DNA from 3 places in the Ihubacter massiliensis genome. Region 1 is predicted to be linked to each of the others. Evidence: riboswitches for the same ligand, from Rfam matches in the RefSeq annotation. Region 1 holds a riboswitch; each other region holds the start of a gene.

The links. Region 1 has a riboswitch for thiamine pyrophosphate ahead of thiT (energy-coupled thiamine transporter ThiT). Riboswitches for the same ligand answer to the same signal wherever they lie in the genome.
Region 2: linked by a shared signal. The riboswitch ahead of NIA71_RS12180 (phosphomethylpyrimidine synthase ThiC) and the one ahead of thiT (energy-coupled thiamine transporter ThiT) in region 1 are both predicted to bind thiamine pyrophosphate.
Region 3: linked by a shared signal. The riboswitch ahead of thiC (phosphomethylpyrimidine synthase ThiC) and the one ahead of thiT (energy-coupled thiamine transporter ThiT) in region 1 are both predicted to bind thiamine pyrophosphate.

The regions. Positions count from the first base shown of each region.
Region 1 covers NZ_JAMXVH010000001.1:584,549-588,906, forward strand. Annotated here, with positions in the region: gene NIA71_RS02600 (acetamidase/formamidase family protein) at 1-180, shown strand, start outside; gene NIA71_RS02605 (GDSL-type esterase/lipase family protein) at 182-757, opposite strand; gene NIA71_RS02610 (AEC family transporter) at 767-1,693, opposite strand; TPP riboswitch at 1,819-1,922, shown strand; gene thiT (energy-coupled thiamine transporter ThiT) at 1,992-2,627, shown strand; gene NIA71_RS02620 (amidohydrolase family protein) at 2,815-3,552, opposite strand; gene NIA71_RS02625 (ECF transporter S component) at 3,546-4,091, opposite strand.
Region 2 covers NZ_JAMXVH010000001.1:2,611,217-2,615,574, reverse strand. Annotated here, with positions in the region: gene NIA71_RS12185 (cation-translocating P-type ATPase) at 1-1,248, shown strand, start outside; partial or broken gene NIA71_RS12180 (phosphomethylpyrimidine synthase ThiC) at 1,400-1,753, opposite strand; TPP riboswitch at 1,791-1,900, opposite strand; gene NIA71_RS12175 (MDR family MFS transporter) at 2,026-3,441, opposite strand; gene NIA71_RS12170 (MarR family winged helix-turn-helix transcriptional regulator) at 3,434-3,865, opposite strand; gene NIA71_RS12165 (DVU_1557 family redox protein) at 4,128-4,322, opposite strand; gene NIA71_RS12160 (pyridine nucleotide-disulfide oxidoreductase/dicluster-binding protein) at 4,291-4,358, opposite strand, start outside.
Region 3 covers NZ_JAMXVH010000001.1:2,615,751-2,620,108, forward strand. Annotated here, with positions in the region: gene NIA71_RS12185 (cation-translocating P-type ATPase) at 1-1,231, opposite strand, end outside; TPP riboswitch at 1,593-1,702, shown strand; gene thiC (phosphomethylpyrimidine synthase ThiC) at 1,770-3,080, shown strand; gene thiM (hydroxyethylthiazole kinase) at 3,096-3,917, shown strand; gene thiE (thiamine phosphate synthase) at 3,904-4,358, shown strand, end outside.

The DNA.
Region 1 (4,358 bases):
GCTTCGGACGCGACGGAAACCATGTTTCTGTTCCTGAAAGAGCGAGTGGATATGAGCGATCCGGACCTGACCATATTAATGAGTCTTGCCGGACAGCTTCAATTCTGCCAGGTGGTAGATCCGCTGAAAACGGTTCGCTTTGTGATACCCAAGGGCTACTTGGGGCAGATCGAATTTTAAGCTAAAAACTGTAGAGCGCCTTGAGCACAATATCAGCGATTTGTTCATGACCTTCAGAGGTAAGATGAATGCCATCGATATAAAAGTCCTTTCCTGGATTGCGGGAGAGGACTTTTTCAAATTCTCCGTAAAAATCCACATGAAACAGATCGAAGGCGTTTGCAAAGGAAAGCAGCCAATTTCGTAAAGCTAAATAACGGTCTTTTACCAGGTCGAAGTCCGTTAGCTCCGGCCAGCCGGCTCTTGCTGCATCCGGATCAAAAGGGGGAGCCGTGCAGACAACCGGGATCATATTATTGTGGAACGCCTGATGAACCATGGCAAAGTAATTGGCCTGGGGTACTGTTTCCGAAACGCCGGAGATCAGATCGTTGAAACCTCCTGTGATGAACAGGTAGTTGGGCTTTTCATGTACGGCATCGGAACAGAAGCGGGCCAGCATTCCGCCGGTGGTATCACCACTGATGCCCTTATTGATAAAGGTGCTGCAGGGTGTGTTCAAAAGATATACCCAGTTTTCGTCCCGGTTGACGCCGAATCCCTGGGTAAAACTGTCGCCTAAACAAACGGTACGCATAAAAACCTCCTAAAGTAAAATACTTGCATAAACGGGTATGGTGATCAGGCTGACCAGAGTGGACAAGCTGACCAGGTTGGATGCATATTCGCCTTCCACATCATAAAATTGTGCCAGAATGGCCGTCTGAGCGTGGCAGGGAAGGGAAGCGCACAATATAAATACATGAAGCGGCAGACCGCTGATGCCAGCCAAGGTGAAAGCGCCCCAGGCCAGCAGAGGACTGATGATAAACTTACCAACCAGAATCAGCAGCTGATCGATGGTGATCTTAGCCATGCCCTTGGACAAAGAGAGCGCCAGATTGGCCCCGATTACCAGCAGGGAAAGTGGTACGCACAGATCCCCCAGATAGGAGAGGGCCGTTTCAAAAATAACCGGCAGCTTCAGCTCAAATCCGGCCAGCAGGCAGCCGATCATCACGCCAATCAGGCCGGGGCTGAAAATACGCCGAACGGAAAACGCCTTGAGGCTGGTCTGGTCCGAAGCCTGTGAAAGGGTCCAGGCCCCCAGGCTCCAGAAAAGCACAATCGTAACCAAATAAAAGGTGAATAAATAAGGCAGTCCGTCATGTCCAAAGATGATATTGATAATAGTCAGCCCGATAAACATGGAATTGTTGAAGGTAAAGGTAGTGTCAAAGACGGCTTTCTTCTTTTGGGGCAGGTTCATCAGACTCGAAAGCACCCTGCCCAGAAGATGCAAGAACAGCAAGCATGCTGTGATGATCAGCAGGTTGATCACGGATGAAGCCAGCATCTGAGGCGTAAACCGGTTTTCAATGCTGACTACGGCCAGGGCCGGCGCTGCAATTTGAACAACGACCGTCGAAAACACTTGATTGGTATTATCCGGCCACTTCTTTGTCTTTGTAAAATAAAAGCCTACTCCCAGCAAAAGAAATACTACCAGGACGCTTATGATTCCATTTATCAAAACGGTTACCTCTCTTTTTTGGTAAATCCATTATAGCCTTAGTTGGCGCACCAAATCAAGAGCGGGGAGCAAACATTGTACCATTGACAACGAAGGAAAGTCAGGCGTATAATAATAAAAACTTAACAAAATGCTAGGGGAGCTTTGGCTGAGAGGAGCCGCATGGGCGGCCATACCCTCAAGACCTGATCCGGATAATGCCGGCGCAGGCAAGCAATTTATTTCCGAAATCGGAAGAAATTTATTTCCGATTTGGAACAATTCTCAGTTCCCCTCCTGATGAAAAGGAGGATTTTTTATGTCATTACAAACATTTTTTGAGTCTGTTTCAGGCCAAGCAGCGGCGATCGCAATTATCGTTTTATTGTTTGCAGGGATTTTGATTTCCGGCAAAGGGAAAAAACCGGATACCAAAGCGATGGTGGCCTCTGCGCTTTTAGTGGCATTGGCCGTGGTCCTAAAACAGGTAAAGCTGTTTCCCATGCCTCAGGGCGGCGATGTGTCGGCCTTCGGCATGCTGCCGATCGCTCTGTGCGCCTACTTTTTCGGCGTTCGAAGGGGTGTGATGGCTGGGATGTGTGTGGGGCTAGTGGATTTGATTTTCAGCCCCTATGTCATTCACCCTGTGCAGCTATTACTGGATTATCCACTGGCTTTTGGCGCCATCGGCCTTGCCGGTATTCTGCGAAACAAAAAGGGCGGCCTGATCGGAGGATATCTGCTGGGTGTGCTGGGACGTTACATATGCTCCGCGCTTTCAGGCATTATCTTTTTCGGCGCGTATGTGCCGGAGGGGTTCAATGCGGTAACCTGGTCCTGCTGGTATAATTTCGCCTATCTGGGAGCGGAAGCGGCTATCACCGTAGCCTTACTGGCCATACCGCCGTTGAGACGAAGCCTGCAGGGCTTGAAAAAACAGTTCTTGTTAAGCTAATGAAATTTTGGAAGTAAAAAAAGTGTGCATGACGGGAGCATAGCTCCCTATGCACACATGTCGGCCGCAGGGGCCGACGCTTCGCAATGTACTTTCTTTGAAACTCCGTCAATATCGATTGCATCGATATTTCCTGCGTTATAAAAAGGCGGGGCTATCGCGCGGCCCCGCATCTCAGAAAGTGTTTTTATAGTTTTAATAATTTTTTAGCATTGTTGTAAAAGACATCTTCCAGCTGCTTGTCGGAAAGTCCGCTGACAATCGTTCGCTGCATTTCCACGGTAGGATGGTGGAAGGGCGCGTCCAGTCCCCACATAATGCGACTGCTTCCGACTTTTTCATAGCCTTCTTTGATCTTGGTATGCATGGGCATCCCGGAGGTTTCCAGATACAGGTTGGAATACTTTTTCGCCATATCGATGGCCGACTGGACATACATGCCGTTGCCGTGTCCCATATGGATCATGACTATGGGCAGATCGGGATAAAAATCCGCTAGCTGTGCTACGCTCCAGGGCAGGGAATAAGGCGGGTGTCCGGTGTGGATCATAAGGGGAATCTCCAGCTCCATAGCCAGCTCAGCGATGGGAAATACGCATTCGTCGTTGGGCAGATAGCTGTGCATCAGAGGGTGCAGTTTGATCGCTTTAAAGCCATGGCTTGCAACAGCATCCCTGATTTGTCCCAGAGGATCTGTATCGTTTGGATTTACCCAGGCAGCGCCGACAAAGCGGTCGGGATACTTGTCCACCGCGTCCAGGCTTTCTTTGATGGGATATGTACAAATAACGGTTTTTTCCACGTTATATTCATCCATTTGCGCAATCAGCTCTTCCGGTGTGATTCCAACATTCGACCAGCCACCGAAATATCCGATATGGCTGTGGGCATCGATTTTCTTAAAGCTTTTCATACGTTCTAACATGTTTCTGCTCCTTTTCCGTCCGTGGTGTAAATAAAATGCCTTTTGAGGCTGGTTTTCTGCAGCGCTTCTGTGATTACGAAAGCGATGATAATGCCGGAAACCGCCTGGAATGTCAGCCCGGGAACAGCGGCAATGGCAGCAGCTTTCCCAAAGAGCGCGTACCAGAAAATGACGTAACCGATTCCCTGGGTCAATCCGCCGGTCACGGCTGCCACGATCCACAAGCTTCTTCCTTTCAGCCCAAAGACATGGTGCTTGATCATCGCGCCCATCACCAGAGCCATTAAGACTTTACAAATCAGCGTTGGGAGAGCCCAAATCGTGTATCCGCTGACAATATCAGCAATGGCCGCACCCAGCCCGCCCGCTACGGCGCCCCGCTTGCCGCCCAGCATGAGGACGGAAAGGAAGATCATGGAATCTCCGATATGGGCATAACCGAAGGGCCCCGGAAACTTAATAATGAATACGCCGAAGAAGACAATCGCGATGAACAGCGCTATCTCGCACAAATTTTTTACTCGTTCTGTTTGTCTCATTTTTTTCCTCCAAGTTCTTTTCTGTTAACAGCATACTACTGGTCTGTATTTATGAAAAGAGACAAAAATGATAATTTTTATAAGAACAGATTTGAAAAATAAAAGGGAGGATGGCAGGCCTGAAATCTTCAAATATCCGCATTTTTGTTTCGTTTGACAAAATTCGACCTCTGAAAGCTTAAAAAATTGCACTAATTTCGGCAAAAGCCGCGAAACTAGTGCAATCCCAGACAATCGTACAATTCCTTAAATACAGTTTTCAGCTAT
Region 2 (4,358 bases), 2.0 Mb from region 1:
GTTCGCCCCATGACCCAGGAGGATCGAAGAAAGGTATCTGGACTCTGTTTATCCATGTCGGAGAAAGCTCTACGGGTTCTGGGATTTGCCAAGAAGCCCCTTGATGATGTCCCGGAGCAGGATGACCAAGACTTGGAATTTGATATGATCTTTCTGGGAGCCGTAGGAATGATCGACCCGCCGAGACAGGAAGTCAGGGAATCCGTTCGTACCTGCCGCAGCGCGGGAATCCGAACAATTATGATCACCGGTGACCATAAGGTGACGGCCATGGCCATTGCCAGGGAGCTGGATATTTACCGGAGCGGAGATCTGGTTCTCTCCGGAGAAGAGCTCAATTCCATGACAGATAAAGATCTGGATGAGGCAGTAAAAAACACCTCCGTCTTTGCCCGTGTATCACCTGCAGATAAACTGCGTATCATCCAATCCCTGAAGCGTAACGGGGAAATTGCTGCTATGACTGGCGATGGAGTCAACGATTCTCCGGCTCTGAAAGCGGCCGATATAGGCGTAGCCATGGGAATGACCGGTACCGACGCGGCGAAGGACGCATCGGACATGATCCTTCTGGACGACAGCTTTACTACCATCGCTTATGCCATCAAGGAGGGACGACGCGTATATCGGAATATCCAGAAGGTCATTCAATTTTTGCTGGTAGGAAATATCGCAGAGATTCTGGCGCTTTTCATAGCAACCGTGTTCAACTGGAATTCGCCGCTGCTGGCTCTCCATATCCTTTGGGTAAATCTGGCTACGGCGACCCTTCCGGCTCTAGCTCTGGGCGTGGATCCGGCCAGCAAACATATCATGGAGCACCAGCCGGTGAAATCGGGTACATTGTTTGAAAAGGATCTGGTACGCAGAGTGGTGATTCAGGGAATCTTTGTGGCCGGGATGACGCTGATTGCTTATTGGATCGGCGCAAATAGCGGCGGCCATACGGCCGGCCAGACAATGGCGTTCTGCGTGCTGGCCTTTTCTCAGATGCTGAGGGCCTTTAATCAGCGTTCCAATACCGAGCCTATCTGGGTAAGGGCGGAAGGCCTCAATCCATGGCTGGTCGTTTCTTTCGCTGTATCCTTGGCCTTTATGCTGGCGATTCTCTTTGTTCCGGTATTGCAAAATGCCTTCAAACTCACACTGCTGACCGGGGATCAGTGGCTGGCAGTCGTTGGATTGTCGCTGCTGTCTATTTTACAGGTGGAAGCAGGAAAGGGGATAAAACGTTTGAAAAAAGGTTAAATTCATAAAAAGGGCACATCGCATGCGCGGTGTGCCTTGTTTTGATCCATTTTGTGAAAGGCGCGGGCCCCAGCCCCGCTGCCTTATTTTTCTTCCAAAGACTTTTCCAGCTGTGCAATTTTGCCCTTGGCCTTCACTTCCTCGGACATCTCTGCACATCCTTTTCCCAGTCACGCAGGGTCAGCTCGCCCAAGGCAATCAGTTCCTCGATCTGGCTGGCATCGGCACCGTCTGCCAGGCAGCCGGGTCTGCAGGCATCTCCCAGACTCAGGGTGATGTCGTACTCCCTGCAAATGCCCAAAAGCTCATCAAAACGTTCATAAAAGGGATTCTCCTTGCCGGTCATTTCCATCCAGGCAAAGATGATGGAGCCGCCTCGGGACACGATATTGGTCAGCCTCTTATTGCGTTTGAATTTATGCGCGGTTTCTTTGTTGATGCCGCAGTGAATGGTCAGAAAATCAACGCCGTCCTCTGCGTGCATACGGGCAATATCCAGCCACTCTAACGGAGAATCCTGACTTTGGTATTCTCCGTAATGAAAACATAATCTTGCTTCTTCCTACGTTGGCATTACCCAAATCAGGTTTGAAGGGTCGAAGTTCGATTACTTCCTCTCAGCCTGCTTATACAAGCTCCCCTGAAATATTGTCTGTATTATAATACAGACAATATGCGCATGCCAATCCGTTTGTCTGTTTACTGTAAAATTTTATATTGACAAGATTGGACGCATTATGACGGATAGTTCATCCATTATACACGAATCGATCCCATTTATGAGATGATTTCCGTGTGGGCTCTGCCTCCTTTTACTAAAAATGCAGCGATGAAAACTAAAATAAGAGTTGCCGCAGACATTGCCAAAAAGGTCATATTTAGTCCATGTATAGCGGCATTTTCTCCATAGCGATCGATCGAATGATTGGTTACCATGGTCATTATTCCTACAAAAACAGCAGTTCCGATGGCTCCGGAAATTGTCCGCAAAGAGTTTACTAATGCTGTCCCGTGGGCTGTCAGCTCCGGCTGAATACCGCTGATCCCCCAAGTAACCAGAGGCATCATCAAACAGCCGATTGCGGCGCATCGCATCATATTATAAAAAGATGCGATCCAAATAGACATTTCCTTTGTAATAAAGAACATCCCAATATTGCTGAGCAGCATACAAAACGCTCCTGCCACAAATAACTTTTTCATGCCGATCCGGTCATAAATGATGCCGGCAAAAGGACTGATCGCAGCCATTACTAGAGAACCGGGCAGAGTTACTAGGCCGGAGGTCGTCACGGAATAACCCATAATCGACTGCACATAAAGGGGAATAATAATCGATGATCCCATCATTACCAGATAGAGCAACATACTTCCCAATACACTTAAGGCATATTGTTTCTGTTTTAAAATCCTCAGCTCTAAAAAAGGCTCTTTTATATGAAGCTGCCGGTAAACAAAAAAGGCTGCGGAAATGATCCCAATGACCAGCGGCATGTAGGTTTGCGCGGCTGTAGGGCTGCGGCTGCCTATATTGCCAATCCCCAGAGTAATGCCTCCAAAAGCCAAAGCGCTGAGAACAAAGGAGAATCCATCAAATTTTCGCTTCATAGTAGCAAGAACATTATCAAAAACGCCGATTGCAAAAATCAGAGAGATCAGCATAATACCGATTGAGATGTAAAAGATCATTCTCCATCCGAAAGAATCAACTAAAATTCCCGCCAACGTAGGTGAAATTACTGGTGCGGCACCGATCGACAGGCCATATAAGCCCATGATAGTACCCCTTTTCTCCGGCGGATAAATGGTCAGAAGGATTACCTGTGACATAGACAGAAGTATCCCGTTTCCGCAGGCTTGGAGGACCCTCCCCAACATCATAATAGGAAACCAGCGGGCAATCACACAACAAGTCAAACCGGCAATAAAGAATAGTATCCCCAGTAAATACAGTCTTTTCGTCGGAAATCTGGTAATCAGAAAGGCTGTCAAAGGCATCATAATTCCCATAGCCAAGGAGTATCCGCTTGTCAGCCACTGGCCTGTAGTTACACTGATGTGAAAGTCGGCCATAATCGGAGGAAGGGCGGTTGTTAGGGCCGTAGCAAGCATAGAAGAGGCAATGCATGTTATTAAAATATCCACAAAAATCAGCGTGCGTTTTTTGTTTGTAAGGATTGTATGATTACTCATGACCATTCCCTCGGTTATAATAGTCTTGCAATTTCAGCAGAATTTTATAAAATTGATTTTTTTCTTCCTCAGACAGAACCGTTAACATGCTGTTTAGCGACTCTTCTCGTTTTTTGCGATAGTACGCTATTTGTTTGTTACCGGATTCAGTCAATGAAATGAGAAAGCTCCGTTTATCTTCCTGAGAGGGTATTCGGGCGATATACCCTTTTTTTTCCAATTTGGAGAGCAGTTCACTTAAGGAAGCGGGTCGGATTTTTAAAGCATCCGACAGCTTCTTTTGATTGATTGTTCCAATATAATCTAAAAGCAGCATGCAGCGCCATTGTCCAATATAGTAACGATGGTCATTGTCAGTAATATGTTTGCTTAGTTTTGCCACATAAAAAAAGAGCTCGATAATTTCCTTATCATTTGGTTTCAAAAATAATCCCTCGTTTCTTGTTTCGACTTACAATCCATTTAATTAGGTACCTAACTATTATAATAACAAAGCACTGCTTTTGTCAAACAAAATTTGTTTTTTGAGTGCATTAAAAAGCTGCCTGGCGGATCCGGTCAATCGGACGAGGCAGCTTTTGCTATCGTATAGAAAATATCGAATACTTGGCATTTCCAATACTTCGAAAGACTTCACCTTGTGAAGATGAGCGTGAAGCACGTATAACGTTTGTGAGGGAACCGCTTTATTTTTCTTCCAAAGACTTTTCCAGCTGTGCCATTTTGCCCTTGGCCAAATCTTCAGGAATAAAGACCTGGCCGCACTGAGGGCACCGCAGCACCTTGTGACGGAACTTTTTATCCAGATAAGTAAACTGGGTATCGATTTCCGCAAGGCCGCATTTGCATTTATTGCAGATCAGTGTCTTGTTTGATGCCATTCCAGACCGCCTCCAATTCTATCTTTGTTCTGTGCG
Region 3 (4,358 bases), 2.0 Mb from region 1:
CGAAGTCCTTAGCCAGATGGATCAACGCTCCCTCGGTCGGATCGCCGATAATGGCGCCTTCCCTGTCCGGGTCAATGCTGGCGTCATTGCAGAGGGCAGCCGCATAGACGATGTCCTTGTAAACCCTTGGATGCTGGTCAGCGGCGTCCTCCGCCAGCGTTGCAGCGCCCGTTTCAAAATCGCCGTTGGCAGCAATCTGTGTCACGGTCATTTTATTTAAAGTCAAAGTCCCCGTTTTATCGCTGCAAATCACACTTGCGCTTCCCAGCGTCTCAACGGCCGGAAGTTTTCGGACCAATGCGTTTTGCTTTGCCATTCTCTGAACACCCAGCGCCATTACAATGGTCGCCGTAGCAGGCAGGCCTTCCGGTATAATTGAGATCGCCAAAGAGACGGCCACCAGAAATTGAGGAATCAGGGGCCGGTGATAGATGGCACCGATGGCGAAAATCAGCACGCACACAATCAGTCCGATGATGGTCAGGGTTTTTCCCACCTTATTCAATTTTTGTTTCAGCGGCGTATCCAGTTCATCCTGATTTTCCAGCATTCGGGCAATCTGGCCCACTTCCGTGTCCATTCCCGCAGCCACGACTACTCCGGTTCCTCGTCCGTAGGTAACCATCGCCGAGGTATACACCATATTGGCGCGATCGCCCAGCGGACAATCCTCCGGCAGAACAGCATCCTCATCTTTTTCCGATGACAGGGACTCGCCGGTGAGGGCGGCTTCCTGGGCCTTGAGATTGGCTGAATCAATCAGTCTCATATCAGCCGGTACCAGATCGCCGTCGCTGAGAAAAACCACATCGCCTGTTACCAGCTCGGCAGCTGGAACAATACTTTCCTCGCCCTGGCGCAGTACCCGGGCAGTAGGCGAGCTCATGTTTCGCAGGGCCTCCAGCGACGACTGGGCTTTTTTCTCCTGTACGATACCAATCAATGCGTTGATCACGACGATGGAAAAAATGACGATGGCTTCGGTCCACTGCTCAAGAATCGCAGAAAATATGGCCGCACCGATGAGAATCAAAATCATCGGATCGACAATCTGCGCTTTCAGCATCTGACCAAAGCTTTTCGGGGGATTTGCGCGCAATTCATTGCGCCCGTTTTTGTTTAATCTCTGTAACGCCTCAGCATCGCTCAGACCTTCCTGTGAAGTATCGAACGTTTCAAATACCTGACAGATAGTTTGCGCGTGCCAAGGCTTCTGTTTGTGATGATCCATAAGGAAATATCACTCCTTTCATTAATAAAAAATAATTTATCTGATACGCCGTCCGGCGTTGATCAGCAGAAACACAAAAAGACACAGCCTGAACCGCCGTAAAACAGGCGCAGGTTATGCCTTTCTTTTCATATGAATGATTTTATTATTTTAGAAATGTAACATCGGTCAGCGTCGCTGCTATCGGTGTCGTCCATGGTGGTTCCTTTCTTCAAAATAGTTGAGCTTCATTATATGAAAAACGGCTACCTGCGTCAAGGCCCTTCTTGGAAAATTCACAATAGATTCACAATTCTTTTTTATTAATTAAAAAGCAGCGGCAAATGGATTGACAGCCCTCCTTTCTTATAATATAATACAGGAAATATTTCAGGGGAGCTTGTATAAGCAGGCTGAGAGGAAGTAATCGAACTTCGACCCTTCAAACCTGATTTGGGTAATGCCAACGTAGGAAGAAGCAAGATTATGTTTTCATTACGGAGAATACCAAAGTCAGGGTTCTCCGTTTTTTCTTGCCCTGAAAGGAAAGGAAGTTAATATGAAACATTACACGACGCAAATGGATGCCGCACGCAAGGGCATTCTCACCAGAGAAATGGAAATTGTCGCTGAAAAGGAGGGCATTCCCGCCGAGCAGCTGATGAAGCTGATGAGTGAGGGCAAGGCCATTATCCCCTGCAACAAGCGCCATAAAGCCATATCTCCCAGCGGATTGGGTTCTTCTCTGAAAACGAAGATTAATGTCAATCTGGGAACATCCCGGGATATGACCGACCTGGACATGGAATTAGCCAAAGTACAGAGCGCGGTGGACATGGGCGCAGAAGCGATCATGGACCTGAGTTCCTATGGGGATACCCGTAAGTTCCGCCGCCGCTTGACGGAAACGTGCCCGGCTATGATTGGAACGGTTCCCATTTACGATGCCGTGGTCTATTATCATAAGCCTCTCATTGAGATCACTACTGAAGAGTGGCTGGATATTGCCCGTATGCACGCAGAAGACGGCGTAGATTTTCTGACCATTCACTGCGGCATCAACAAAGAAACCGCGCATAAATTCAAGCGCAATAAGAGGCTGACCAATATCGTGTCCCGGGGCGGCTCCATCATCTTTGCCTGGATGGAAATGACCGGCAAGGAGAATCCCTTTTATGAACGTTTTGATGAGCTTTTGGACATTTGCAGGGAGTACGACATCACCCTAAGTCTGGGAGATGCCTGCAGGCCCGGCTGCCTGGCAGACGGTACTGATGCCAGCCAGATCGAGGAGCTGATTGCCTTGGGTGAGCTGACCCTGCGGGCCTGGGAAAAGGATGTACAGATCATGATCGAGGGACCCGGACACATGCCCCTGAACCAAATCGCGGCCAATATGGAAATCCAAAAAACATTGTGCCATGGCGCGCCCTTCTATGTGCTTGGGCCCATTGTCACCGACGTCGCTCCCGGCTATGACCACATCACTTCTGCCATCGGAGGCGCGCTGGCAGCTGCCAGCGGCGCGGCTTTCCTCTGTTACGTCACTCCTGCGGAGCACCTGCGGCTGCCCACCCTGGAGGATGTGAAAGAAGGAATCATTGCCGCCAGGATCGCCGCCCATTCTGCGGACATTGCCAAAGGGATCCCCGGGGCTATGGATTGGGACAACCAAATGAGCCAGGCGAGAAAAGATCTGGATTGGGACAAGATGTTCGACCTGGCCATCGATCCTGTCAAGGCCAAAGAATACCGGGCTTCCTCCTCTCCTGAAAAGGAGGACACCTGCACCATGTGCGGAAACTTCTGCGCAGTGAAAAATATGAACCGTATCCTGGATGGCGAACTTGTTTCCATCTTTGATGAATAGGAAAGGGGCTGCTTTATGCTAAAGGAACAATTGGAAAATGTACGCAGCCAAGCGCCGCTTGTACATAATATTACCAACTATGTAACCGTTAACGACTGCGCCAATATCCTGCTGGCCTGCGGCGGTTCGCCCATTATGGCCGACGATCCGGCGGAAGCCGCTGATATTACCTCCATCTGCGGCGGATTGAACATCAATATCGGAACCTTGAACCAATCCACCATTCCGGCTATGCTGGCAGCAGGCAAGAAAGCCAATCAATGCGGCCGCCCGGTGCTGCTGGATCCGGTGGGCGCGGGGGCTTCACCTCTGCGGACCCAAACGGCCGGACAGCTGCTGGATCAAGTCTCGTTTACTGCCATTCGCGGCAATGTATCTGAGATCAAAGCTCTGTCTCTGGGTTCTGCCACTACCAGGGGAGTTGACGCCGATTTGGCCGATGCCATCACCGAGGACAACCTGGATGAGTCTATCCGTTTTGCTCAGGATTTTTCTGCCCGGACCGGCGCTGTTATCGCCATCACCGGGGTCATTGATTTGGTCTGCGACCGGCAGCAAGCTTTCATTATCAGAAACGGTCATCCCATGTTGAGCCGGATCACCGGCAGCGGCTGTATGCTCTCTGCCATGATGGCGGCTTACCTGACCGCCAATCGGGATACGCCTCTTGCGGCGGCAGCGGCGGCCGTCTGCGCCATGGGTCTGTGCGGCGAAATCGCCTATTCCCATCTGAAAGAAGGAGAAGGCAGCGGTACATTTCGCAGCCGTCTCATCGATGCGGTATACTGCCTGAGCGGCGATGAGTTAGAAAGGGGTGCCAACTATGAAGTGCGATAAAAAAACCATGCTCCTGTATGCGGTAACCGACCGCTCCTGGACCGGCCGCCAAACGCTCTATGAGCAGGTGGAGGCGGCTCTCAAAGGCGGCGTCACTTGTGTGCAGCTGCGGGAAAAGGATCTGCCGGAGGATGCTTTTTTGGATGAAGCGGTAAAAATAAAAACCTTGTGCCATCAGTATCACGTTCCCTTTATTATCAACGATAATGCGCCGCTTGCCGTCAAATGCGGCGCTGACGGCGTTCATGTGGGTCAGCATGATATGCAGGCCGGCGCAGTTCGGGAATTGATCGGAGATGACCGGATCCTGGGCGTTTCCGCTCAGACTGTGGAGCAGGCCGTTCTGGCGGAAAAAAACGGCGCCGACTATCTGGGCGTGGGAGCTGTCTTTGATACTTCTACAAAAAAAGATGCCAATCCGGTCAGCCATGATACAGTAAA